One region of the Kitasatospora sp. NPDC090308 genome, then DNA from elsewhere that is predicted to be linked to it. Evidence: riboswitches for the same ligand, from Rfam matches in the RefSeq annotation. Region 1 holds a riboswitch; the other holds the start of a gene.
The links. Region 1 has a riboswitch for S-adenosylmethionine ahead of thrC (threonine synthase). Riboswitches for the same ligand answer to the same signal wherever they lie in the genome.

Region 1 (11,290 bases):
CGCCCTCTCCGCGCTCGCCCCGCTGATCGGCGCGGTCGTCGTGGTCACCGGGCGCCCGGCCGCGACCGCCGCCGCCTACGGCGGCTTCGCCGCCGCCCCCGGACTGGAGCAGCTCACCGTCCTCGGCCACTACGGCGCCGAACGCTGGGACGCCCGCACCGACGCCGTCACCGCCGCCCCGCCCCCGCCCGGGGTGGCCGCCGTCCGGGACGAACTCCCCTCGCTGCTGCGGGAGCTGGGCGCGCCCGAGGGCACCTTCGTGGAGGACAAGGAGCGCGCGCTGGCCGTCCACACCCGGCGCGCCCCCGAGCCGGACGCGCTGCTGGAGCGGCTGCGCGGCCCGCTCGGCGAGCTGGCGCGGCGGCACGGGCTGGTCGTCGAGCCCGGCCGGATGGTCGTCGAACTGCGCCCGCCGGGGATCGACAAGGGGGTCGCCCTGCGCGGCTTCCTGGCCGAGCGGGACGCGGGCCCGGTCCTCTTCGCCGGCGACGACCTCGGCGACCTCGCCGCCTACGCGGAGGTCGCCGCCCGCCGCGCGGCCGGCCACCCCGGCCTGCTGGTGTGCAGCGGGCCCGTCACCGGCGAACCGCCGGTCGCCGAACTCGCCGAGCGCGCCGACCTGGTGGTGGCGGGGCCGGCCGGGATCGTCGACCTGCTGAACGGGCTCACCGAGCTGCTGCGGTAGCGGGGCGCGCACCGACGGGGGCGCGGCGGTCCTCCCGCGCGCCCCCGGTTCCGCGTGCGCCGTGCGGTTCAGGTCGTGCGTTCAGAGCGCCTTGAGCTGGTCCAGGAACCACTGCTGGGGCGGCAGGGCGGTGGCCGCGGCGGCCAGGCGCTCGGTGCGGTCGGCGCGTTCGGCGGCGGGCATGGCGAGCGCCTCGGCGAGGGCGTCGGCGGTGGCGACCACGTCGAACGGGTTGACGGTGATCGCGTCCTCGGCGAGCTCCGCGTGGGCGCCGGCCTCGCGGGACAGCACGAGGGCGCAGCCCCGGTCCGAGACGACCGGGACCTCCTTGGCGACCAGGTTCATGCCGTCGCGGATCGGGTTGACCAGGGCGACGTCGGCGAGCCGGTAGGCGGCCAGCGAGCGCGGGAAGTCGTCGTCGACGTGCAGCAGGACCGGCTGCCAGTCGCCGGTGCCGAACTCGGCGTTGACCTCCTCGGCGACGCGCCGCACGGCGGCGGTGTAGTCGCGGTACTCGGCGAGGTCGGTGCGCGAGGGGTAGGCGAAGGCGATGTGGACGACGTTGCCCAGCCACTCGGGGCGGGTGCGCAGCAGGTGCCGGTAGGCGAGCAGGCCGCGGACGATGTTCTTGCTGAGCTCGGTGCGGTCGACCCGGACGATGGTGCGCCGGTCGCCGACGGCCGCGCGCAGGGCGGCGAGGCGCTCGTCGACGTCGGGCCGGTGGGCGCGTTCGCGCAGGAACTCGCCGTCGGCCCCGAGGCCGTGCACGCCCAGCCGGGTGGTGCGGCCGCCGTGCGTGACGGTGAGTGCCTCGCGGTCGACGCGCGCGCCGAGCAGGGCCTCGCAGCAGTCGGCGAAGGCGAGCGCCCAGCGGCGGGTGAGGAAGGCGGCCCGGTCGGCGCCGAGGATGCCCTCCAGGACGGCGGCGGCGACGTCGTCGGGCAGCAGCCGGTAGTAGTCCGGCGGGGCCCAGGGGGTGTGCGAGAAGTGGCCGATCCGCAGGTCGGGGCGGAGTTCCCGGAGCAGCGCGGGGGCCAGCGAGAGGTGGTAGTCCTGCACCAGGACGGCCGCGCCGGGGGCGGCCTCGGCGGCGAGCGCCTCGGCGAAGGCGGTGTTGTACGCCCGGTAGGCGTCCCACTCGGTGCGGAAGTCGGCGTCGAAGGCGGGCTGCACGGGCGTCTGGTAGAGCAGGTGGTGGACGAACCAGAGGGTGGAGTTGGCGACGCCGTTGTAGGCGCGGGCGAAGGTCTCCGGATCGATGTCCAGCATCCGGACGGCCTGTCCGCCGACGTCGTGGCCGGCCCGGTCGAGGCGCCCGTCGGGGGCCTGCCGGGCGGCGGTGCGGTCGGCGTCGGAGAGCGCGGCGCAGACCCAGACCGCGTTCGGGTCGTCGATGGCGGAGAGCCCGGAGACCAGGCCGCCGCCGCCTCTGCGGAGGGTCAGCGCGCCGTCGTCCTCCGTGCGGAAGGACACCGGGCCGCGGTTGGAGGCCACCAGGATCGGGGCGGCTCCGGACTGCTGGGAGCGTTCGGACACGTGATCGGCCATACAGCCAACCTTGCCGTGCGATCACCGGACCAAACCACTCGGCGCGGTCCGCGGCAGGTGAACAGTGGGGGCGGGGCCGCCGGACCGCGCCGCCCGGGGCCGGGCGGTCAGCGGTCGCGGTACTCGGGGACGGTGGCCATCGGGGGGCGTTCGGTGGCCGGGACGGGGTGGGTGCGGGGGGTGAAGCCGGCCGGGGTGCGGGTGTACTGGGTGAGCAGCGGGCGGACCAGGTCGGGGTCGGCCTTGAGGCGGTGGGCGCGGTCCAGCCGCTCCAGGGCGGTGCGGTAGATGGTGGCGGCCATCCGGCCGAGGGCCTGGCCGTCCTGGTGCCGGTGGTGCCGCACGCCCACGTCGACCTGGGCCAGCGCGTCCAGCCCGGCCAGCTCCAGGGCGTCCACCAGCAGGCCGAGCTCGACGCCGTAGCCGGTCGGGAAGGGCAGCCGCTCCAGCAGGCCGCGGCGGGCCGCGTACTCGCCGCCGAGCGGCTGGACGAAGCCCGCGAGCTGCGGCCAGTGCAGGCTGAGCAGCGGGCGGGCGACCAGTTCGGTGACCCGGCCGCCGCCGGCCGGGACGACGGCGCCGTCGGCCTCGAACGGCCGGTCGTACATGGCCTTGACCAGGTGCAGGCCGGGGTCGGTGAGCAGCGGGCCGATGATGCCGGAGACGAACGCCGGGTCGAACTCGCGCAGGTCGGCGTCGACGAAGCAGACGATCGCGCCGCTGGTGGCGAGCAGCGAGCGCCACAGCACCTCGCCCTTGCCGGGCTCGGCGGGCAGCCGGGGCAGCAGCGCGTCGCGGTGCACCACCCGGGCGCCGGCCGCGGCCGCGGCGGCGGCGGTGCCGTCCCGCGAGCCGGAGTCGACCACCACCAGCTCGTCCACCAGGGGGACGCGCTCGACCAGCTCGGCCCGGATCGCGGCGACGATCTCGCCGACGGTGGACTCCTCGTCCAGCGCGGGCAGCACCACGCTCACCGTGCCGGCCGCCCCGGCGGCGCGCTTGGCGGCCAGCAGCAGGTCGAGCGGCCGGTCGGCGGCCGTCCACGAACGGCGGCGCAGCCAGTCGGCCACCTCCGGCAGTACCCCGGGCTCGGGCTGCTCCGGCACGTCTCGCTCCCTGTCTCGGTTCGTCTCGGTTCGTCTCGGGTGTCGGACGCGGGGGTCGGTCCGAGCGGGCCTTCGGATACAGTCTTGGTATCGCGATCGCGCCTTCGCACCCGGGGGTCGCTCGCAGCGTACGACCACAACTTCACAGAGCTCATCCAGAGGGACTGAGGGAACGGCCCGTTGAAGTCCCGGCAACCCTCCCGCGCGGCCTGCAGGCCCGGCGGGACAGGTGCCAATTCCGTCCCGGACGCGACCGCGATCCGGGGAAGATGAGGAGAAAGGGCCTCGCCACCATGGCTGTTGACACCGCCGCACCCACCACCGTCGACCTCGGTCCGGCGACCGCGCTGTCCTGTCGCGAGTGCGGTGCGCGCTCCCCGCTCGGCCCGGACTTCGCCTGTCCCGAGTGTTTCGGCCCGCTGGAGATCGCCTACGACTACACGGGCTACGACGCCGAGGAGCTGCGCAAGCGGATCGAGGCCGGCCCGGCGTCGATCTGGCGCTACGCCCCGCTGCTGCCCGTCCCGGCCGACGTGGCCGGCAAGCCGAACCTGAACCCGGGCTGGACCCCGCTGGTCAAGGCCGACAACCTGGGCCGCGAGCTGGGCTTCACCGCGCAGCTGCACGTCAAGGACGACTCGGGCAACCCGACCCACTCCTTCAAGGACCGGGTGGTGGCCTGCGCGATCGAGGCCGCCCGGGCCTTCGAGTTCACCACGCTCTCCTGCTCCTCCACCGGCAACCTGGCCGGCGCGGTGGGCGCCGCCGCCGCCCGGGCCGGCTTCAAGTCCTGCGTGTTCATCCCGCACGACCTGGAGCAGGGCAAGGTCGTGATGGCCGGGGTGTACGGCGGCGAGCTGGTCGGCATCGACGGCAACTACGACGACGTGAACCGCTTCTGCTCCGAGCTGATCGGCGACCCGGCCGGCGAGGGCTGGGGCTTCGTGAACGTCAACCTGCGCCCGTACTACGGCGAGGGCTCCAAGACCCTGGCGTTCGAGATCTGCGAGCAGCTCGGCTGGCGGCTGCCCGACCAGATCGTCATCCCGATCGCCTCCGGCTCCCAGCTCACCAAGATCGACAAGGGCCTGCAGGAGCTGATCAAGCTCGGCCTGGTCGAGGACAAGCCCTACAAGATCTTCGGCGCCCAGGCCGAGGGGTGCTCCCCGGTCTCCGCGGCCTTCAAGGCCGGCCGCGACGTGATCAAGCCGGTCAAGCCGGACACCATCGCCAAGTCGCTGGCGATCGGCAACCCGGCCGACGGCCCGTACGTGCTGGACATCGCCCGCCGCACCGGCGGCGCGGTCGAGGACGTCACCGACGCCGAGGTGGTCGAGGCGATCAAGCTGCTCGCCCGCACCGAGGGGATCTTCGCCGAGACCGCGGGCGGCGTCACCGTCGGCGTGCTGAAGAAGCTGGTCGAGAACGGCCTGCTCGACCCGTCCAAGGAGACCGTCGCGATCAACACCGGCGACGGCCTCAAGACCCTCGACGCGGTCGCCGACGCCGGCATGACCGCCGTGATCCGCCCGACGCTGGAGTCCTTCCGCGCCGCCGGCCTCGCCACCGCCTGACCCCCAGCCGTAGGACACCCCACGCCCCGAGGAGCACCGCATGAGCGCCACCGTCCGCATCCCGACCATCCTGCGCACCTACACCGGCGGCGCCGCCGAGGTGACCGCCGAGGGCGCCACCCTGGCCGCCGTCATCGCGGACCTGGAGGCGAACCACGCCGGCATCGCCGCCCGGCTGCTGGACGACGGCGGCAAGCTGCGCCGCTTCGTCAACGTGTACGTGAACGACGACGACGTGCGCTTCGCCGAGGGCCTGGAGACCGAGATCAAGGACGGCGCCTCGGTGTCGATCATTCCGGCGGTGGCCGGCGGCTGCTGACCCGGCCCGCATTCCCGCAGCCGCCGCCCGGTCCGGAATTCAATTACCCGGACCGGGCGGCGGCTCCGTGCGTACCGCGGCCAATGGGCCGCGCACCTGCGGTTCTCCCGTCCGGCGGGCCGCCGGAATTCCGCCGGGGCCCGGGGAGTAGAGTGCCGGGCAGGGCCGTTCCCCTCCCCGGCCCGGTTCAATCCTCGATTACCGCACCGCGCCCCGCCCGGCCGGGCCGCCTCCCGTCCCGCGCCCCGAGACGTGCGCCGGGCGGCTTTCCCCGCCTTCTGTCAGGCCGCCGTCAGAATTGTTCCGGCGTTTTGCGGTGACGCGTCCGTTATGTCCCGCCGCAATTGTCGGCGGATGCGCCTTTCGCCCGGGACATCCCCCGCCGGGTGGCGGGTTTCCCCGGAAATTGGGCCTGTTGCAGAGGGCGCATATCCGGATACATTCAGCCGCGACAGAGGCTGCGCCGTACGGGGGGGAGTCCCCAGGCCGGTCTTCCAGACCTCCGGGTCCGCGTCCTGCGGATCTCTGAAGGGCCCAGCACAGCACAAGGGGAGTTCGGAATGGCTCAGGGCACCGTCAAGTGGTTCAACGCCGAGAAGGGCTACGGCTTCATCGCGGTCGACGGTGGAGCGGACGTGTTCGTCCACTACAGCGCGATCCAGATGGACGGCTACCGCACCCTGGAAGAGGGCCAGCGGGTCGAGTTCGAGATCTCGCAGGGTCAGAAGGGTCCGCAGGCCGACATGGTCCGCGCCGCCGGCGCCTGACGGCCCCGGCAGACCCGCACGCACCGAAACCGCGGGCCCGCCCCCGACGCGACGCGTCCGGGGCGGGCCCGCGGGCTTTCCGGGGCCGCCCGGGCCACCAGCGGGTTTCCCGGCGGGGCGGTCGGCGGGGGCCGAATGGGCTTGCACTCGCCACCCCAGAGTGCTAATCATTGGCGTTAGCACTCACAGCGTGAGAGTGACAAACGGACCGGGCCGGTGAGGCCCCGGAAGCGGTAGGGGAAGGGACCCCCGCTCTCCTGGGCCGTCCGTCGCGGGCACCCCTTGGTCCGAGCAGTCGACCGTGTCCCGGAGGACCACTTCTGATGGCCAAGATCATCGCCTTTGACGAGGAAGCCCGCCGCGGCCTTGAGCGTGGCATGAACCAGCTTGCCGACGCCGTGAAGGTCACGCTCGGCCCCAAGGGTCGCAACGTCGTCCTGGAGAAGAAGTGGGGCGCCCCCACGATCACCAACGACGGTGTCTCCATCGCCAAGGAGATCGAGCTCGAGGACCCGTACGAGAAGATCGGCGCCGAGCTGGTCAAGGAGGTCGCCAAGAAGACCGACGACGTCGCGGGTGACGGCACCACCACCGCCACCGTGCTGGCCCAGGCGCTCGTCCGCGAGGGTCTGCGCAACGTCGCCGCCGGCGCCAACCCGATGGCCCTCAAGCGCGGCATCGAGAAGGCCGTCGCCGCCGTCTCCGACCAGCTGCTGGCCCAGGCCAAGGACGTGGAGACCAAGGAGCAGATCGCCTCCACCGCCTCCATCTCGGCCGCCGACACCCAGATCGGCGAGCTCATCGCCGAGGCCATGGACAAGGTCGGCAAGGAAGGCGTCATCACCGTCGAGGAGAGCAACACCTTCGGCCTTGAGCTCGAGCTCACCGAGGGCATGCGCTTCGACAAGGGCTACATCTCCGCCTACTTCGCCACCGACCTGGAGCGCATGGAGGCGAGCTTCGAGGACCCGTACATCCTCATCGCCAACTCCAAGATCTCCTCGGTCAAGGACCTCCTCCCGCTGCTGGAGAAGGTCATGCAGAGCGGCAAGCCGCTCGTCATCATCGCCGAGGACGTCGAGGGCGAGGCCCTCTCCACCCTGGTCGTGAACAAGATCCGCGGCACCTTCAAGTCCGTCGCCGTCAAGGCCCCGGGCTTCGGCGACCGCCGCAAGGCCATGCTCGGCGACATCGCCATCCTGACCGGCGGCACCGTGATCTCCGAGGAGGTCGGCCTCAAGCTCGAGAACGCCGGCCTGGACCTGCTGGGCACCGCCCGCAAGGTCGTCATCACCAAGGACGAGACCACCATCGTCGACGGCGGCGGCGACAGCGACCAGGTCGCCGGCCGGGTCAACCAGATCCGCGCCGAGATCGAGAACTCCGACTCGGACTACGACCGCGAGAAGCTCCAGGAGCGCCTGGCGAAGCTCGCGGGCGGCGTGGCCGTCATCAAGGCCGGCGCCGCGACCGAGGTCGAGCTCAAGGAGCGCAAGCACCGCATCGAGGACGCGGTGCGCAACGCCAAGGCCGCCGTCGAGGAGGGCATCGTCGCCGGTGGTGGCGTCGCCCTGCTCCAGGCCGGTGTCGCGTTCGAGAAGCTGGAGCTGGAGGGCGACGAGGCCACCGGTGCCAACATCGTCCGCGTGGCCCTGGAGGCCCCGATCAAGCAGATCGCGACCAACGCCGGCCTCGAGGGCGGCGTCGTGGTCGAGAAGGTCCGCAACCTGCCCGCCGGCCACGGCCTGAACGCCGCGACCAACGAGTACGTCGACCTGATCGCCTCCGGCATCATCGACCCCGCCAAGGTCACCCGCTCCGCCCTGCAGAACGCCGCCTCCATCGCGGCGCTCTTCCTCACCACCGAGGCCGTCATCGCCGACAAGCCGGAGAAGGCCGCCGCGGCCGCCGGCGGCGGCATGCCGGGCGGTGACATGGACTTCTGATCCGCCCGCCGGTTCCCACCGGCCCGGATCGGTCAGTCTCACGCCGTGAGGGCGGCCTCCTTCGGGAGGCCGCCCTCACGGCGTTCTCGCCGGGGTCACCCCTTCGTGGGACGCTGGGGCCATGGACGGTTTCGGCGGCTTCGGGCCCGACTACCTTGAGGGCGAACAGCGTCATGAGGAAGAGGGGAGGCCGACGATGGCGGTCATGGCGGTCGAGTCGGACCAGCAGTGGTCCTACCTGCTGGACACCTGGCGGGAGCTGGACGCCCCCGAGGGCTGGCGCACCGAGATCGAGGGAGGCCGGATCCAGTTGGTGCCACCGCCGGACAATCAGCACAACCGCATCGCCGAGAAGATCCACCGGGCCCTCGTGCGGCACCTGTCCGACGAGGTCGGCGTCTACCAGACGCTCGGAACGCAGATCGCCAGGCTGGAGAAGCTGTACATCCCCGACCTGGTCGTGGTGGACGAGACGCTCCTCGCCGGGGAGGACAACGTGCCGATCGACGCGTCGGACGTCCTGCTGGCCGTCGAGATCACCTCGCGCAGCACGGCCCGGCAGGACCGGACGAAGAAGCTCTGGGGCTACGCGCACGCGCCCGTCCCGCTCTACCTGCTGATCGACCGCTTCGACCAGCCGGGGCCGACGGTGACGCTCTACTCCGAGCCCTCCGACGGCGCGTACGGGCAGAGCGTGCGGGTGCCGTTCGGCAAGCCGGTCGAGTTGCCCGAGCCGTTCGGGATCGAGCTGGACACGGCGGGCTTCCCGGTGCCGTAGCCGGGTGCGGGACAATGGGCGGATGGCCAGTAGTCCCGACCTCGAAACCGCCCTGCACAACGCGCGGGCGCTGATCCTCGCCGACCTCACCGCCCGGGACGTCGCCGACGCGGCGATCGTCTCGTTGGTGGAGGACGCCGTGACGCACCGCCGCTGGTGGCTCGAACAGTGGCCGGACGGGCGGGAGTTCGTGCTCGGGCTGATCGCGCAGGACGTGCAGGACGCGCTGTTGGAGTCGTACGGGCGGTGGCCGCTGTGCACCGCGTGCGCGGTGGAGGAGGACGACCCGCACGCGCTCGGGGTCGAGCCCGAGCTGGGGCCGGACCCGCACTGGGTGTGCGGCAAGCGCGGCGTGGTGGTGGCCCCGGTCGGGGGGCTGGTGTGATCCTGGTCGACCCGCCGGAGCGGCCCGGCCGCGGCAGGCGGTGGCCGCACCTGGCCGGTGACGTCCCGTTGGTGGAACCGCACGCCTTCGCGGCCGAGTCGGGCGCCCCCGCGGAGGGCTTCGACCGCGACCTCCCCCGGCCTCCGGCCGGGGGGACCCCCTTCGACACCCCGGCGGCCTGGTGCGAGCGGGCGCCGGTGCCGGGCGCGGCGCCGGTGCGGAGCCGGGAGCTGGTGGCCCGGCTGACGGCGGCGGGGCTGCGGGTGCGGAGGGCGCGCGGCTAGCGTCCGGTGCCGCACCGGTGCGGGGCGGGTCAGCGTTCGAGGTCGGCGAGTTCCGCGTGCAGGTTGCGGCGGGCCGGGGCGTCGCAGCGGGCGCGGGCCTCGGGGGTGCGGTAGAGGGCGGGGAGCGCGAGGAGCTGGCGCAGGATCGCGGCGCGGCCCGCGCGGAAGGCGTCCGGGGGGACGAAGGAGTACTCGTCGCGGACGGCGGCGGCGTAGGCGGCGTACGCCTCGGGCGGGCCGCCGAGGACGGCGAGGTCGGCGTCGCAGAGGACTTCGCCGTTGCGGTCGCCGGGGGCGGGGTGGTGGTCGGCGGTGAGCCGGACCAGGCGATCGACCTCGTGGACCAGGGGTTCGGGCAGGCCGGCCTCGCGCAGGGCGCGGCAGGCGAGGGCGGCGCTGCGTTCCTCGTTCTCGGAGCGGTCGGGGCGGTAGACGGCGTCGTGGAACCAGGCGGCGAGGCGGACGGCGTCGGGGTCGTCGGCGTGGGCGGCGAGTTCGTCGACGCGGTCGAGGACGGCTTGCAGGTGGGTGGTGGTGTGGTAGCGGCGCTGCGGCTCGGCCCAGCGGGCGAGCAGGTCGCGGGCGTAGGGCTCGGGGTCGGCGGTGGCTCCGCAGCGGGTGAGCAGGTCGTGCCAGCGCGCGGACAGCGGTGCGGTCATGGCGGCCATTGTGCTCCCCCGGTCGGGGCCGTCCCGGTCGCGGTGGGCGGATGTGACCCAGCTTATATGTAGTTCACCGACTTATGACGCAGACTTGAGTCATCGCCGTCCGGCCGCTATACATACTCGGTATGCAAGACGTTCCGCTGTTCCGAGGGGGAGCCATGACCGGATCGAACGCGCAGGCCGTGCTGCGCCTGGAGGGGGTCGGCCGGGTGCACGGCCGGGGCGCGGCCGAGGTGCACGCGCTGCACCCGATCGACCTGGAGGTGCGGGCCGGGGAGTTCCTGGCCGTGATGGGCCCGTCCGGCTCGGGCAAGTCCACCCTGCTGGCGCTGGCCGGCGGCCTGGACCGGCCGTCCAGCGGGCGGGTGCTGGTGGAGGGCGCCCCGCTGGCGGGGCTGAGCCGGGCGAAGCTGGCCGACGTGCGCCGCCGCTCGGTGGGCTACGTGTTCCAGTCGTACAACCTGATCCCGTCCCTGACGGCGGCCGAGAACATCGCGCTGCCGCGCGAGCTGGAGGGCGTCCCGGCCCGCACCGCCCGCGCCGAGGCGCTGGAGGTGCTCGCCGAACTGGGCGTCGCCGAACTGGCCGACCGCTTCCCGGAGGACATGTCCGGCGGCCAGCAGCAGCGGGTCGCGATCGGCCGGGCGCTCTCCGGCGACCGGCGGCTGGTGCTGGCCGACGAGCCGACCGGCGCGCTGGACTCGGCGACCGGCGAGGCGGTGCTGGAGGTGCTGCGGACCCGCTGCGACGCCGGGGCGGCCGTCATGATGGTCACCCACGACGCGAGCCACGCCGCCTGGGCGGACCGGGTGGTCTTCCTGCGCGACGGCCGGGTCGCCGAAGAGGCGGTGCGCCGGTGAGCGCCCTGCGCGCGGTGCTGCGGATGGCCCGCCGCGACGCCTGGCGGGCCAAGGGCCGCAGCGCCCTGGTCGCCGCGATGATCGCGCTGCCGGTGCTCGGCGCGACCGGCGTGGACGTGGTGCACCGCAGCGGGCAGCTGACCGCCGCCGAGCGCTCCGACCGGCTGATGGGCCGGGCCGACGCCCTGGTCGGCGCGTACGACCCGGGCCGGACGATCGAGCAGGCGGTCTTCCCCGGCGACGGGGTCCGCACCCTGCCGCAGCGCCCGGACGCCCCGCCCGGAGCCGAGCAGCAGCGCGCCGCGAGCACCGAACCGGCCGCCCTGCTGAGCGAGTTGCTGCCGCCCGGCAGCACCCTGACCCCGGCCCGCAC
Region 2 (11,290 bases), on a different contig from region 1:
GCCGAGCAGCGCTACGAGCACCGCTGGGGCGCCGTCCCGGCCGAGCTGCTGGGGGGCCGTCCGCTGACGGCGGCCCAGCTGTCGGCGCTCCCCCCGGCGGCGCCCGGCTGCGTGCTGCCGGCCACCCCCGGCAAGATCCCCGAACTGTCGGTGCTGACCGCGCTGTTCGTCCACGCGGGCTGGCTGCACCTGGTGGGCAACCTGCTGTTCCTGTTCGTCTTCGGCCCGGCGGTGGAGGCCCGGCTGGGCCGGGTCCGCTTCCTGGTCGGCTACCTGGCGATCGGCTACCTGGCCACCTACGGCTACGCGCTGGCCGAGGCGGGCACCCCGGACGCGGTGCGGGCGCTGGTCGGCGCGTCCGGCGCGATCGCCGGGGTGCTGGGCGCGTTCCTGCGGCTGTACCCGAGGGCCCGGGTGACCACGCTGGTGCCGGCCCTGCTCTTCCTCCCGCTGCGCTTCCCGGCCTGGCTGGTGCTCGGCCTGTGGTTCGCGCTGCAGTTCTGGTCGGTCACCTCCGGCGGCGACGGGGTGGCCTACCTGGTGCACGTGATCGGCTTCGTGACGGGCTGGCTGTTCGCGTGGGCCGCCCGTCCGGCGGGCGATACCCTGGGCGCACCTTCTCGAACAGGAGTCGTCCAGTGATCACCGCGATCGTCCTCATCAACACCGACGTCGACCGGATCCCCGAGATCGCCGAGGCGATCGCCGCCATCGAGGGCGTCAGCGAGGTCTACTCCGTCACCGGCACCTACGACCTGGTCGCGATGGTCCGGGTCCGCAACCACGAGGACCTGGCCGAGGTGATCCCCGGCCGCCTCAACAAGGTCCCGGGCGTCTCCAACACCGAGACCCACATCGCCTTCCGCACCTACTCCCAGCACGACCTGGAGGCCGCGTTCTCGCTCGGCCTGGACGGCTGAGCGCTCAGCGCTGCTGCTGGGTGTCGACCACGCAGCGGCCGCCCTCGTTGCGGTAGGTCCACTTCGCGCCGTCGCTGACCAGCTCGCGCACCGCGGTCAGGAACCGGTCCAGGTGCTCGACGGGCGTCCCGGCGCCGAAGCTGACCCGGATCGCGTTCAGGCTGCGCTCCCCCGGCAGCGAGGACTCCGGCGCCCCGCACTCGCTCGGGGCGCTTTCCTCACCGCCGAGCAGGGTGCGCACCAGCGGGTGGGCGCAGAACAGCCCGTCCCGGACGCCGATGCCGTACTCGGCGGAGAGCGCGGCCGAGAAGTGCGAGCTGTTCCAGCCGCGCACCACGAACGACACCACGCCGACCCGGTCGGAGCCCTCGCCGAACAGGCTGAGCACCCGCACCTCGGGGATCGCCGCCAGGCCCTCGGTCAGCTTCGCCACCAGCGCCCGCTCCCGGGCCTCCAGCACCTCGAAGCCGGCCTCGTCCAGCGCCCGGCAGGCCGAGGCGATCGCGTACGCGCCGATCACGTTCGGCGAACCGGCCTCGTGCCGCGCCGGGCCGGTGTGCCACTCCACCGCCACCGAGCCGTCCAGCTCGCGGGCCACCGTCCGGCTCGCCCCGCCGCCGGCCAGGTACGGCTCGGCGGCGTCCAGCCAGTCCGAGCGGCCCGCCAGCACCCCGGCGCCGAACGGCGCGTACAGCTTGTGCCCGGAGAACGCCACCCAGTCGACGTCCAACTCCCGCACCGAGACCCGGTGGTGGGGCGCCAGCTGGGCCGCGTCCAGCACCACCCGGGCGCCGTAGCGGTGCGCGACGGCGGTCAGCTCCCCGACCGGCCACAGCTCGCCGGTCACGTTCGACGCCCCGGTCACGCAGAACAGCTTCGGCCCCTCGGCCGCCCCCAGCAGGGCCTCCTCCAGGGCCGCCACCGCCTCCGCGTGCGACCGCGGCGCCCGCAGGTAGCGCACCGTCAGGCCCTCGCGCCGCCACGGCAGCAGCGAGGCGTGGTGCTCGGTCTCGAAGGCGAACACCTCGGTCCCGGCCGGGACCGCCCCCGCCAGCAGGTTCAGCGAGTCGGTGGTCGCCCGGGTGAACACCACCTGGTCCCCGTCCCGCAGGCCCAGGAACTCGGCGACGGTCCGCCGGCTCTGCTCGAACAGGTCGGTCGACAGCTGCGACAGGTACCCGGCCCCCCGGTGCACCGACCCGTAGTACGGCGCGTACGCCGCGACGTCGTCCCACACCCGCTTCAGCGCCGGAGCGCTCGCCGCGTAGTCCAGCGCCGCGTAGCCGACCTTCTCGCCGGAAGCCAGCGGCACCTCGACGTCCCCGCCCAGCACCGCCAGCGGCTCGCAGATCTCGGTGGTCACAGACATGGGTGCACTCCTCCACGGGGTCAGGACCCCGGAGGAGCTGCACCGGAAGTCCGCGCTTGCCGCGCGGACTGGTCGCCGCACGGCCTGGTCCTCACCCAGGGCACCCCGCCACGGACGGAGGGTTGCCGGACAGCCAGCTGGGGCTTCGCGCTGTCACTCATGACCTGGCGAAAACAGTACACGAGACGCGTCCCGTCTCAACACCCGTCCACATGGCGAGAAGGCGCGGGACGGCCGAGGGGCCGGGGAACGACGGCCCCGGCCCCCGGACGGGCGTCCGCTACGCCTGCGTCGCCTCCGCCCAGCGCTTCAGCAGCGCCCCCGCCGCCCCCGAGTCGATCGCCGCCGCGGTCCGCTCCATCGCCGCCGCGATCTGCGCGGTGAGCGGCGCCTCCGCGAGCTCCAGCGCGACCAGCGCGGCGGCGCTGTTGAGCAGGACGGCGTCCCGCACCGGCCCGCGCTCGCCGTTCAGGACCCGCCGGGCGACGTCCGCGTTGTGCTCGGCGTCGGCGCCGCGCAGGGCCTCGATCCCGACCAGCTCGATCCCCACCTCGCGCGGGTCGAACCCGGTCTCCGTCACCTCGCCGTCGCGGATCACCCAGACGTGCGAGGTGGTGGTGACGGTCAACTCGTCGAGCCCGTCGTCCCCCCGGAAGACCAGCCCCTGCGCGCCGCGCCGGGCCAGCACGCCGGCGATCAGGCCGGCCAGCCGGGTGTCGAAGCAGCCGACGGCGTGCGAGGTGACCCTGGCCGGGTTGGTGAGCGGGCCGAGGATGTTGAAGACCGTCGGGACGGCCAGTTCGGCCCGCGCCTGGGCGGTGTGCCGCATCGAGGGGTGGAACTTGGCGGCGAAGCAGAAGGTCAGGCCGACCTCCTCGGCCACCGCCGCGACCCGGTCGGCGGGCAGTTCCAGGTTGATGCCGAGGCGGCCGAGCACGTCGGAGGAGCCGGAGGCCGAGGAGGAGGCCCGGTTGCCGTGCTTGACCACCTTCGCCCCGGCGGCGGCGGCAACCACCGCGGACATGGTGGAGATGTTGACCGTCCTGGCCCGGTCGCCGCCGGTGCCGACGATGTCGACCGCCGGGCCGGGGACGTCCAGCGGCACCGCGTGCGCGTACATCGCCTCGACCAGGCCGGCGATCTCCTCGACCGTCTCGCCCTTGCCGCGCATCGCGATCAGGAAGCCGCCCACCTGGACGGGGCTGGCCTCGCCGCTCATGATCCGGTCCATCGCCCAGGCGGTGTCGGCCTGCGAGAGGTCGTTGCCCTGGAGCAGCGAGCTGAGCAGGTCGGGCCAGGTGCGGACCACCTGCGCGGGCTCGCTACCGCCGTTCGCAGAGTGCGCGTTCACCATGGCTGACTCCAGCTCTCGTCATCGTCCCGGAGGAATCCCGAAGAAACGACGTCAGCCTATCGAGCGAGCGGGGACGGCCGCCCCGGGTTGCCGCCCCCTTCTCTCCAGCTGAGACGCGGCGGCGCCGGTCAGCGCCCGGCGGGCGCCCGCCGGGCGAGCCGGGCCCGCAGCAGCGCGGTCGCGGCGTCGGCGAGGCCGACCGGGTCGACCGGGTGGGAGATCGCGGCGTCGGCCCGGCTCCAGGCGGCGAGCCAGGAGTCCTGCGGCCGGCCGATCACCACCAGGACCGGCGGGCAGCCGTAGATCTCGTCCTTCAGCTGCCGGGTCAGGCCGAGACCGCCGACCGGGGCGGCCTCGCCGTCCAGGACGCAGAGGTCGACGCCGCCCTTCTCCAGGGCGCGCAGCACCGCGGGCGCGGTGGCGCACTCCAGGTAGTCGAGGGCGGGGACGTCCGCGGCGGGCCGCCTGCCGAGGGCGAGGGTCACCTGCTCACGGGTGTTGCGGTCGTCGCTGTAGACGAGAACGGTGAGCGTCTCGTCGGAGTGCTGCGCCATGGCCCCTGCTTCCTGGTGCTCGTCCTCTTATATGTGTGCCCACGCCGGGCGGCCCCGGCCGAACGGCCCAGTGTGACCCGGGCCACGTCCCTGGACGGATGCTACTCCCGCGCGCCCGTCCTGCGGAGACCCCGACGCGATCTCGCTCAAGCCGCCGCGCCCGGGAGTCACCCCGGCGGCCCAGCGCGCTCACCCGCTCGAACAACCGTCAGAAAACGGACGGTGCGCGAGGCGGGCATACCTCACGCACCGGACACTCCGAGGGAGACCCCCCGGCGTGAAGACGGAATAAGGGACCGACATAATGTCCGTCGTGGCGACAGCAACAGCAACAGAAACCGGACACGCGCACGGAGCGGTCAACAGGCCGAACCTGGTCAGCGTCGGAACCATTGTCTGGCTGAGCTCGGAGCTGATGTTCTTCGCGGCCCTGTTCGCGATGTACTTCACCCTCCGCTCGGTCAAGGGTGCCGAGTTCTGGCACGAGAAGGCCCATGCCCTCAACGTGCCGTTCTCCTCGGTCAACACCACGATCCTGGTGCTCTCCTCGCTCACCTGCCAGCTCGGCGTGTTCGCCGCCGAGCGCGGTGACGTGAAGAAGCTGCGCTCGTGGTTCACGATCACCTTCGTGATGGGCGCCATCTTCATCGGCGGCCAGATCTTCGAGTACACCGAGCTGGTCAAGAAGGACGGCCTGTCGCTGTCCTCGGACCCGTACGGCACGGTGTTCTACCTGACCACCGGCTTCCACGGACTCCACGTGACGGGTGGTCTGATCGCCTTCCTGCTGGTCCTCGGACGGACCTACGCGGCGCGGCGGTTCACCCACGAGCAGGCAACCGCGGCGATCGTGGTGTCGTACTACTGGCACTTCGTCGACGTCGTGTGGATCGGCCTGTTCGCGACCATCTACCTGATCAAGTAACAGCCGCCCCGCCCCTGACCCGGCGTCACCTTCGACGCCTGGGAGTCGGGGGCAGGCTGCTGCCGACCAGATCCTGACACCGGGGTTATTCCGTGAAAAAGCTCTCCGCACGACGGCGCCACCCACTGGCGGCGGTCGTCGTTCTACTTCTCGCCCTGGCGGCCACCGGGGGGCTGTACGCCGCTTTCGCGCCCGCCGAGAAGGCGCAGGCCGACAGCTCGGCGCAGTCGCTCGCCATCGACGAGGGCAAGAAGCTCTTCGCCGTCGGCTGCTCCTCCTGCCACGGCCTGAACGGCCAGGGCACTTCTGACGGCCCGTCGCTGGTCGGCGTCGGTTCCGCGGCGGTCGACTTCCAGGTCGGCACCGGCCGCATGCCGGCCCAGCAGCCGGGCGCCCAGGTCCCGCGCAAGAAGAACATCTACTCCCAGGCCGAGATCGACCAGCTGGCCGCCTACGTGGCCTCGCTGGGCCCGGGCCCGGTCGCTCCGGACAGCAAGCAGTACCAGCCCTCCGACGACCCGGTGACCAACGCCGAGCAGGTCGCCAAGGGCGGCGAGCTGTTCCGCACCAACTGCGCCCAGTGCCACAACTTCGCCGGCAAGGGCGGTGCGCTGACCAACGGCAAGTACGCGCCGTCGCTGGAGGGCGTGGACGCGAAGCACATCTACGAGGCCATGCAGACCGGCCCGCAGAACATGCCGTCCTTCCCCGACACCACCATGCCGGAGGAGCAGAAGCGCCAGATCGTGGCCTTCGTCCGCCACACGAACGACGAGCCCAACCCCGGTGGTCTCGCGCTGGGCAGCCTCGGTCCGGTGACCGAGGGCCTGTTCGGCTGGATCTTCGGTCTCGGCGCGCTGATCGCGATCGCGATCTGGGTCGCCGCCCACACCACCAAGGCCAAGAAGTCATGAGCCACGACATGTCAGAGAACCTGCCGGAGGCGCACGACGCCTCCCACGGCACGGCCGTCGCCACCCACGGCGACCCGTTCGCCGACCCGGGCCTGCCGGCCCACGAACCGCGTCGGACCGACATCGACGAGCGGGCCGCCAAGCGGGCCGAGCGCCAGGTGTCGCTGCTGTTCGTGGTCTCGATGCTGGCGACCGTCGGCTTCATCGCGTCCTACGCGTCGATCGACGCCGACAAGCTGGTCTACATCTTCCCGCTGGGCCACGTCAGCGCGCTCAACTTCGCCCTGGGCATGACCCTCGGCGTGGCGCTGTTCTGCATCGGCGCGGGCGCGGTCCACTGGGCCCGCACCCTGATGTCGGACCACGAGATGCCGGCCGAGCGCCACCCGATCGAGGCCGACGACGACGTCCGCAACGACGTCATCGAGCAGTTCAGGACGGGTGCCGCGGAGTCCGGCTTCGGCCGCCGCAAGATGATCCGCAACACCCTGATCGGCTCGATGGCCCTGGTGCCGCTGTCCGGTGTGGTGCTGCTGCGCGACCTCGGCCCGCTGCCGGAGAAGAAGCTGCTCCACACCAACTGGGTGGAGGCGACCCCGGCCCAGCCGATCAAGCTCGTCAACATGAACACCGACGAGCCGATGAAGCCCGAGGACATCGTCCAGGGCTCGCTCACCTTCGCGAAGCCCGAGGGCCTCGAGGAGTCGGCCGAGGACTTCCAGCAGCGGATCGCCAAGGACGCCCTGATGCTCATCCGGATCGCCCCGGAGGACATCAAGGACGACAAGTCCCGCGACAAGGGCTTCGAGGGCATCCTCGCCTACTCGAAGATCTGCACCCACGTCGGCTGCCCGATCTCGCTGTACGAACAGCAGACCCACCACGCGCTCTGCCCCTGCCACCAGTCGACCTTCGACCTGGCGGACGGCGCTCGCGTCATCTTCGGCCCGGCCGGCCACCCGCTGCCGCAGCTGAAGATCACCACCGATGAGCAGGGCTACCTGGTCGCCACCGGCGACTTCGACGAGCCCGTCGGCCCGAGCTACTGGGAGCGTCCGCGATGAGTTCCGCAAGCGGCACCAACACCGGCGCCTCCAAGCCGGCCAGCACCCGCGCCAAGCCCGCCAACAAGGCCGAGGCCGCTGCCGACTGGGTGGACGGCCGGGTCGGGATCTACTCCCTGGCCAAGGCCAACCTGCGCAAGATCTTCCCGGACCACTGGTCCTTCATGCTCGGCGAGATCTGCCTCTACAGCTTCATCATCATCATCCTCACGGGTGTGTACCTGACGCTGTTCTTCAAGCCGAGCATGGCCGAGACCGTCTACCACGGCTCGTACCTGCCGCTGAACGGCATCCGGATGTCGGAGGCGTACGCCTCCACGATGAACATCAGCTTTGAGATCCGCGGCGGTCTGCTGATCCGGCAGATCCACCACTGGGCCGCCCTGGTCTTCGTGGCCGCGATGCTCGTGCACATGATGCGCGTCTTCTTCACCGGCGCCTTCCGCAAGCCGCGCGAGATCAACTGGGTGTTCGGCTTCCTGCTGCTGGCGCTGGGCATGTTCGACGGCTTCTTCGGCTACTCGCTGCCGGACGACCTGCTGTCGGGCACCGGCATCCGCTTCATGGAGGGCGCGATCCTGGCGGTGCCGATCGTCGGCACCTACATCCAGATGTTCCTGTTCGGCGGCGAGTTCCCGGGCACCGACATCGTCCCGCGCTTCTTCACCATCCACGTGCTGCTCATCCCGGGCATCATGCTGGGCCTGCTGGTCGCGCACCTGATCCTGGTCTTCTACCACAAGCACACCCAGTGGGCGGGCCCGGGCAAGACCGAGAAGAACGTCGTCGGCATGCCGCTGATGCCGGTCTACATGGCGAAGGCCGGCGGCTTCTTCTTCCTGGTGTTCGGCATCATCGCGGCGATCTCCGCGATCGCCACGATCAACCCGATCTGGGCGTACGGCCCGTACCGTCCGGACCAGGTGTCGACCGACGCCCAGCCCGACTGGTACATGGGCTTCTCCGAGGGCCTGATCCGCATCATGCCGGGCTGGGAGATCTCGGTCTGGGGCGGCCACACCCTGAACCTGGGCGTGTTCGTGCCGCTGATGATCTTCCCGCTGGTGCTGGCCGCGATCGCGGTCTACCCGTTCATCGAGTCCTGGGTCACCGGCGACAAGCGCGAGCACCACATCCTGGACCGCCCGCGCAACGCCCCGGTCCGCACCGCGCTCGGCGCGGCCTGGATCTCGCTGTACCTGGTCCTGCTGGTCGGCGGCGGCAACGACCTGTTCGCCACCCACCTGCACCTGTCGATCAACTCGATCACGTACTTCGTCCGGGTCGGCTTCTTCGTGGTGCCGGTCCTCACCTTCTTCGTCACCAAGCGCTGGTGCCTCGGCCTCCAGCGCCGCGACAAGGAGAAGGTGCTGCACGGCCGCGAGTCCGGCGTCATCAAGCGCCTGCCGCACGGCGAGTTCGTCGAGGTGCACACCCCGCTGGCGCCGAAGGACCTGCACACCCTCACCGCCCACGAGCAGCCCCAGCCGCTGGAGCTGCCCGCCGAGACGGACGAGAACGGCGTGGCCCGCAAGGCCGGCGTGATCACCAAGACCCGGGTGAAGCTCTCCGAGGGCTTCTACGGCGAGGGCAACCAGATCGCCAAGCCCACCACCGAGGAGTACCACGAGATCACCAGCGGCCACGGCCACCACTGATCCCGGGTAGCTGTCCCGCCACGTCAGCACCCCCCTCCGGCTCCGGCCGGAGGGGGGTTCTGGCATCTCGGGCCGGAACCCGCCCTGACGCCCTGTTATGTTGACCGGGTGCACGTGGCGATCGATCACCAGTCCCCCACCCCGCCCTACGAGCAGGTCCGCTCGCAGATCGCGGCCCGGGCCCGTACCGGCGAGCTCCCGGTCGGCCTGAAGCTCCCCACCGTCCGCGCGCTGGCCGAACAGCTCGGCCTGGCCGCGAACACCGTGGCCCGCGCCTACCGCGAGCTGGAGGCCGACGGGGTGGTCGAGACCCGCGGCCGGGCCGGCACCACCGTCGCCCCCACCGGGGACACCTCGCACCGCCTGGCCGCCACCGCCGCCGCCGAGTACGCGGCCCGCGCCGCCCGCCTCGGCCTCACCCGCGACGAGGCGCTGGCCGCGGTCGCCACCGCCCTGGACGCGGCCTACCGCTGACCCGCCGGGCGGACAGCGGCGAGGTCCGCCCGGCGGGAGCCTCGCTCCCCGGGCGGACCTCGCCGCGCCTCACCGGCCCGTCGGGCTCGCGCTCGGACCCGGGTTGACGCTGGGGGCGGGCATCGCGTTCGCCGCGTCCCCGGACGCCGCCGTGCTGACCGGCTTGCCCAGCGCGCTGTGCTTCACGTACTCGTCGAAGCCGATGTTCCAGTCGCCGAACCCGTTGCCGAACGGCTCCATGTCGTGGCCCTTGCTGTTGACCACCTGCACGACGTCACCGACCCGGGTGTTGTCGAAGAACCACTTGGCCTCGTCGGTGCTCATCCCGGTGCAGCCGTGGCTGACGTTCTCCTTGCCCTGCGACGACACGGACCACGGTGCGGCGTGGACGTACTCGCCGCTCCAGGTGACCCGGGTCGCCCACTTCACGTCCAGGTCGTAGGCCTCGCTGCTGCCGGCCGCGATGCCGATGGTCTCGCTGCTCATCCGGACGTCGGACTCCTGCCCGAGCACCACCTTGACGCCGTTGCGGGTGTCGAAGCCGGGCTTGCCGGTGGTGACCGGGATGGTCTTCACCACCTCGCCGTTGCGCTTGTACGTCAGCTGGTCGGTGGCCGCGTCGACCAGCGCCTCGATCCGGTCGCCGGTCCGGAGGTCGAGGGTCTGCTCCTCGCCGCCGTAGACGCCGTCGGAGAGCGGGACGCCCGGCAGGTCGTAGGAGAGCTTGACGGTGGTGTTGGCGGGCCAGTAGTCCTGCGGCCGGAAGTGCAGGTTCTCGTCGTCGACCCAGTACCAGGCGCCGGTCACGGCGGGCTGCGAGGTGACGGTCAGCCCGCGTTCGATCTGCTGGCGGGCCACCGGGTCGGTGACCGGCTCGGAGAGCTTGACGGTGAGCGGCTGGCCGACGCCGTAGACGCCGCTGCCGGAGCTGTCGGGGCCGAGTTCGGCGGTGACGACGTGCTGCGCCTCGGCGGTGGTGAAGGTGGAGCCGGTCTCGCCGTGGCCGCCCTTGCCGTCCTCGGCCGCGACCTTGACGGTGTACGCGGCGCCGGCCCGGAGCGGGTCGGTGGTCCGCCAGTGCTGCTGGTCGGCGGCGAGTTCGCCGGCCACCGGCTTCCCGTCGGGGTCGGTGACGGTGACGGCGTCGAGTTTCGCGGTGCCGTCCGTGGTGACGCTGAACGCCTGTGCCGGGTCGGCCTGCTCCTCGGCGGCCGAGGTGTGGACCAGTGGGGTCACGTCGATCTGACGGGGCGACGAGTCCTTCTCCGCCGAGTCGTTGTCGGAGGAACAGGCCGCGGCGGGGGCCAGCACCAACATGGCGGCCAGCGCGGTCCGGGTACTGCCGGCTATCCGAGAGCCCTTCAACGGAACCTCCCAGGGGTGTGAACCTGCCTCAGAGCGTAGGAAGGCGTCACCCGGTCGGCACTCCGGGTAACCCGGTCGGAGGACGGAGGCGCGGCCCGCCCCGGGAACGACGGGGGCCGGGCACCCCCCGAGGGGGGTGCCCGGCCCGCCGTGCGGCTGCGCGATCCGGAACCTACTGGTTCTGGTTCTCGCCGCGGTAGAACTCGAAGACCCAGCCGAACAGGCCGATCAGGATGATCGGGACCGACCAGAACAGCAGCCACCAGCCGAAGACCACGCCGAGGAAGGCCAGCGCGCCGCCGATCGCCAGCGAGAGCGGCTGCCAGCTGTGCGGGGCGAAGAAGCCCAGCTCGCCGGCGTCGTCCGCGACCTCGGCCTCGGGGTTGTCGCCCGCGCCGGTGTCCACCCGCTTGGCGGTGAACGCCAGGTAGAAGCCGATGAAGGCGGCCAGGCCGAAGGCCAGGAAGAGCGCGGTGGTGCCGGCGGCCTCCAGGCCGTGGTCCGACTTACCGGTCCAGACCATGTAGGTGATGGCGATGGCCAGGATGAACACGGCCAGACCGGCGAAGATCTTTCCCTGTTCCTTCATCGGGCGTCACCCTCATTCTTGCCCTTGCCCAGCGACGGACGGTCGTACTGCGCGGGGGTCACACCCTCGAAGTGCTTGGCCGGCTCACCGTGGTTCTCCAGGTA

Region 2: it holds a riboswitch for S-adenosylmethionine, as region 1 does, so the genes downstream of both, ACIQVD_RS01910 (aminotransferase class V-fold PLP-dependent enzyme) here and thrC (threonine synthase) in region 1, are expected to answer to the same signal.

The regions. Positions count from the first base shown of each region.
Region 1 is NZ_JBIVXY010000002.1:70,187-81,476, forward strand. Features, by position in the region: gene otsB (trehalose-phosphatase) at 1-685, shown strand, start outside; gene ACIQVD_RS04320 (trehalose-6-phosphate synthase) at 767-2,233, opposite strand; gene ACIQVD_RS04325 (glucosyl-3-phosphoglycerate synthase) at 2,341-3,339, opposite strand; SAM riboswitch class I at 3,488-3,615, shown strand; gene thrC (threonine synthase) at 3,633-4,913, shown strand; gene ACIQVD_RS04335 (MoaD/ThiS family protein) at 4,954-5,232, shown strand; gene ACIQVD_RS04340 (cold-shock protein) at 5,793-5,999, shown strand; gene groL (chaperonin GroEL) at 6,323-7,945, shown strand; gene ACIQVD_RS04350 (Uma2 family endonuclease) at 8,142-8,723, shown strand; gene ACIQVD_RS04355 (hypothetical protein) at 8,746-9,108, shown strand; gene ACIQVD_RS04360 (DUF4031 domain-containing protein) at 9,105-9,392, shown strand; gene ACIQVD_RS04365 (hypothetical protein) at 9,422-10,051, opposite strand; gene ACIQVD_RS04370 (ABC transporter ATP-binding protein) at 10,216-10,917, shown strand; gene ACIQVD_RS04375 (FtsX-like permease family protein) at 10,914-11,290, shown strand, end outside.
Region 2 is NZ_JBIVXY010000001.1:446,065-457,354, forward strand. Features, by position in the region: gene ACIQVD_RS01900 (rhomboid family intramembrane serine protease) at 1-642, shown strand, start outside; gene ACIQVD_RS01905 (Lrp/AsnC ligand binding domain-containing protein) at 639-920, shown strand; gene ACIQVD_RS01910 (aminotransferase class V-fold PLP-dependent enzyme) at 925-2,289, opposite strand; SAM riboswitch class IV at 2,337-2,454, opposite strand; gene trpD (anthranilate phosphoribosyltransferase) at 2,570-3,643, opposite strand; gene ACIQVD_RS01920 (hypothetical protein) at 3,772-4,197, opposite strand; gene ACIQVD_RS01925 (heme-copper oxidase subunit III) at 4,502-5,122, shown strand; gene ACIQVD_RS01930 (c-type cytochrome) at 5,215-6,036, shown strand; gene ACIQVD_RS01935 (Rieske 2Fe-2S domain-containing protein) at 6,045-7,100, shown strand; gene ACIQVD_RS01940 (cytochrome bc complex cytochrome b subunit) at 7,097-8,758, shown strand; gene ACIQVD_RS01945 (GntR family transcriptional regulator) at 8,867-9,232, shown strand; gene ACIQVD_RS01950 (Ig-like domain-containing protein) at 9,302-10,549, opposite strand; gene ACIQVD_RS01955 (cytochrome c oxidase subunit 4) at 10,770-11,186, opposite strand; gene ctaD (cytochrome c oxidase subunit I) at 11,183-11,290, opposite strand, start outside.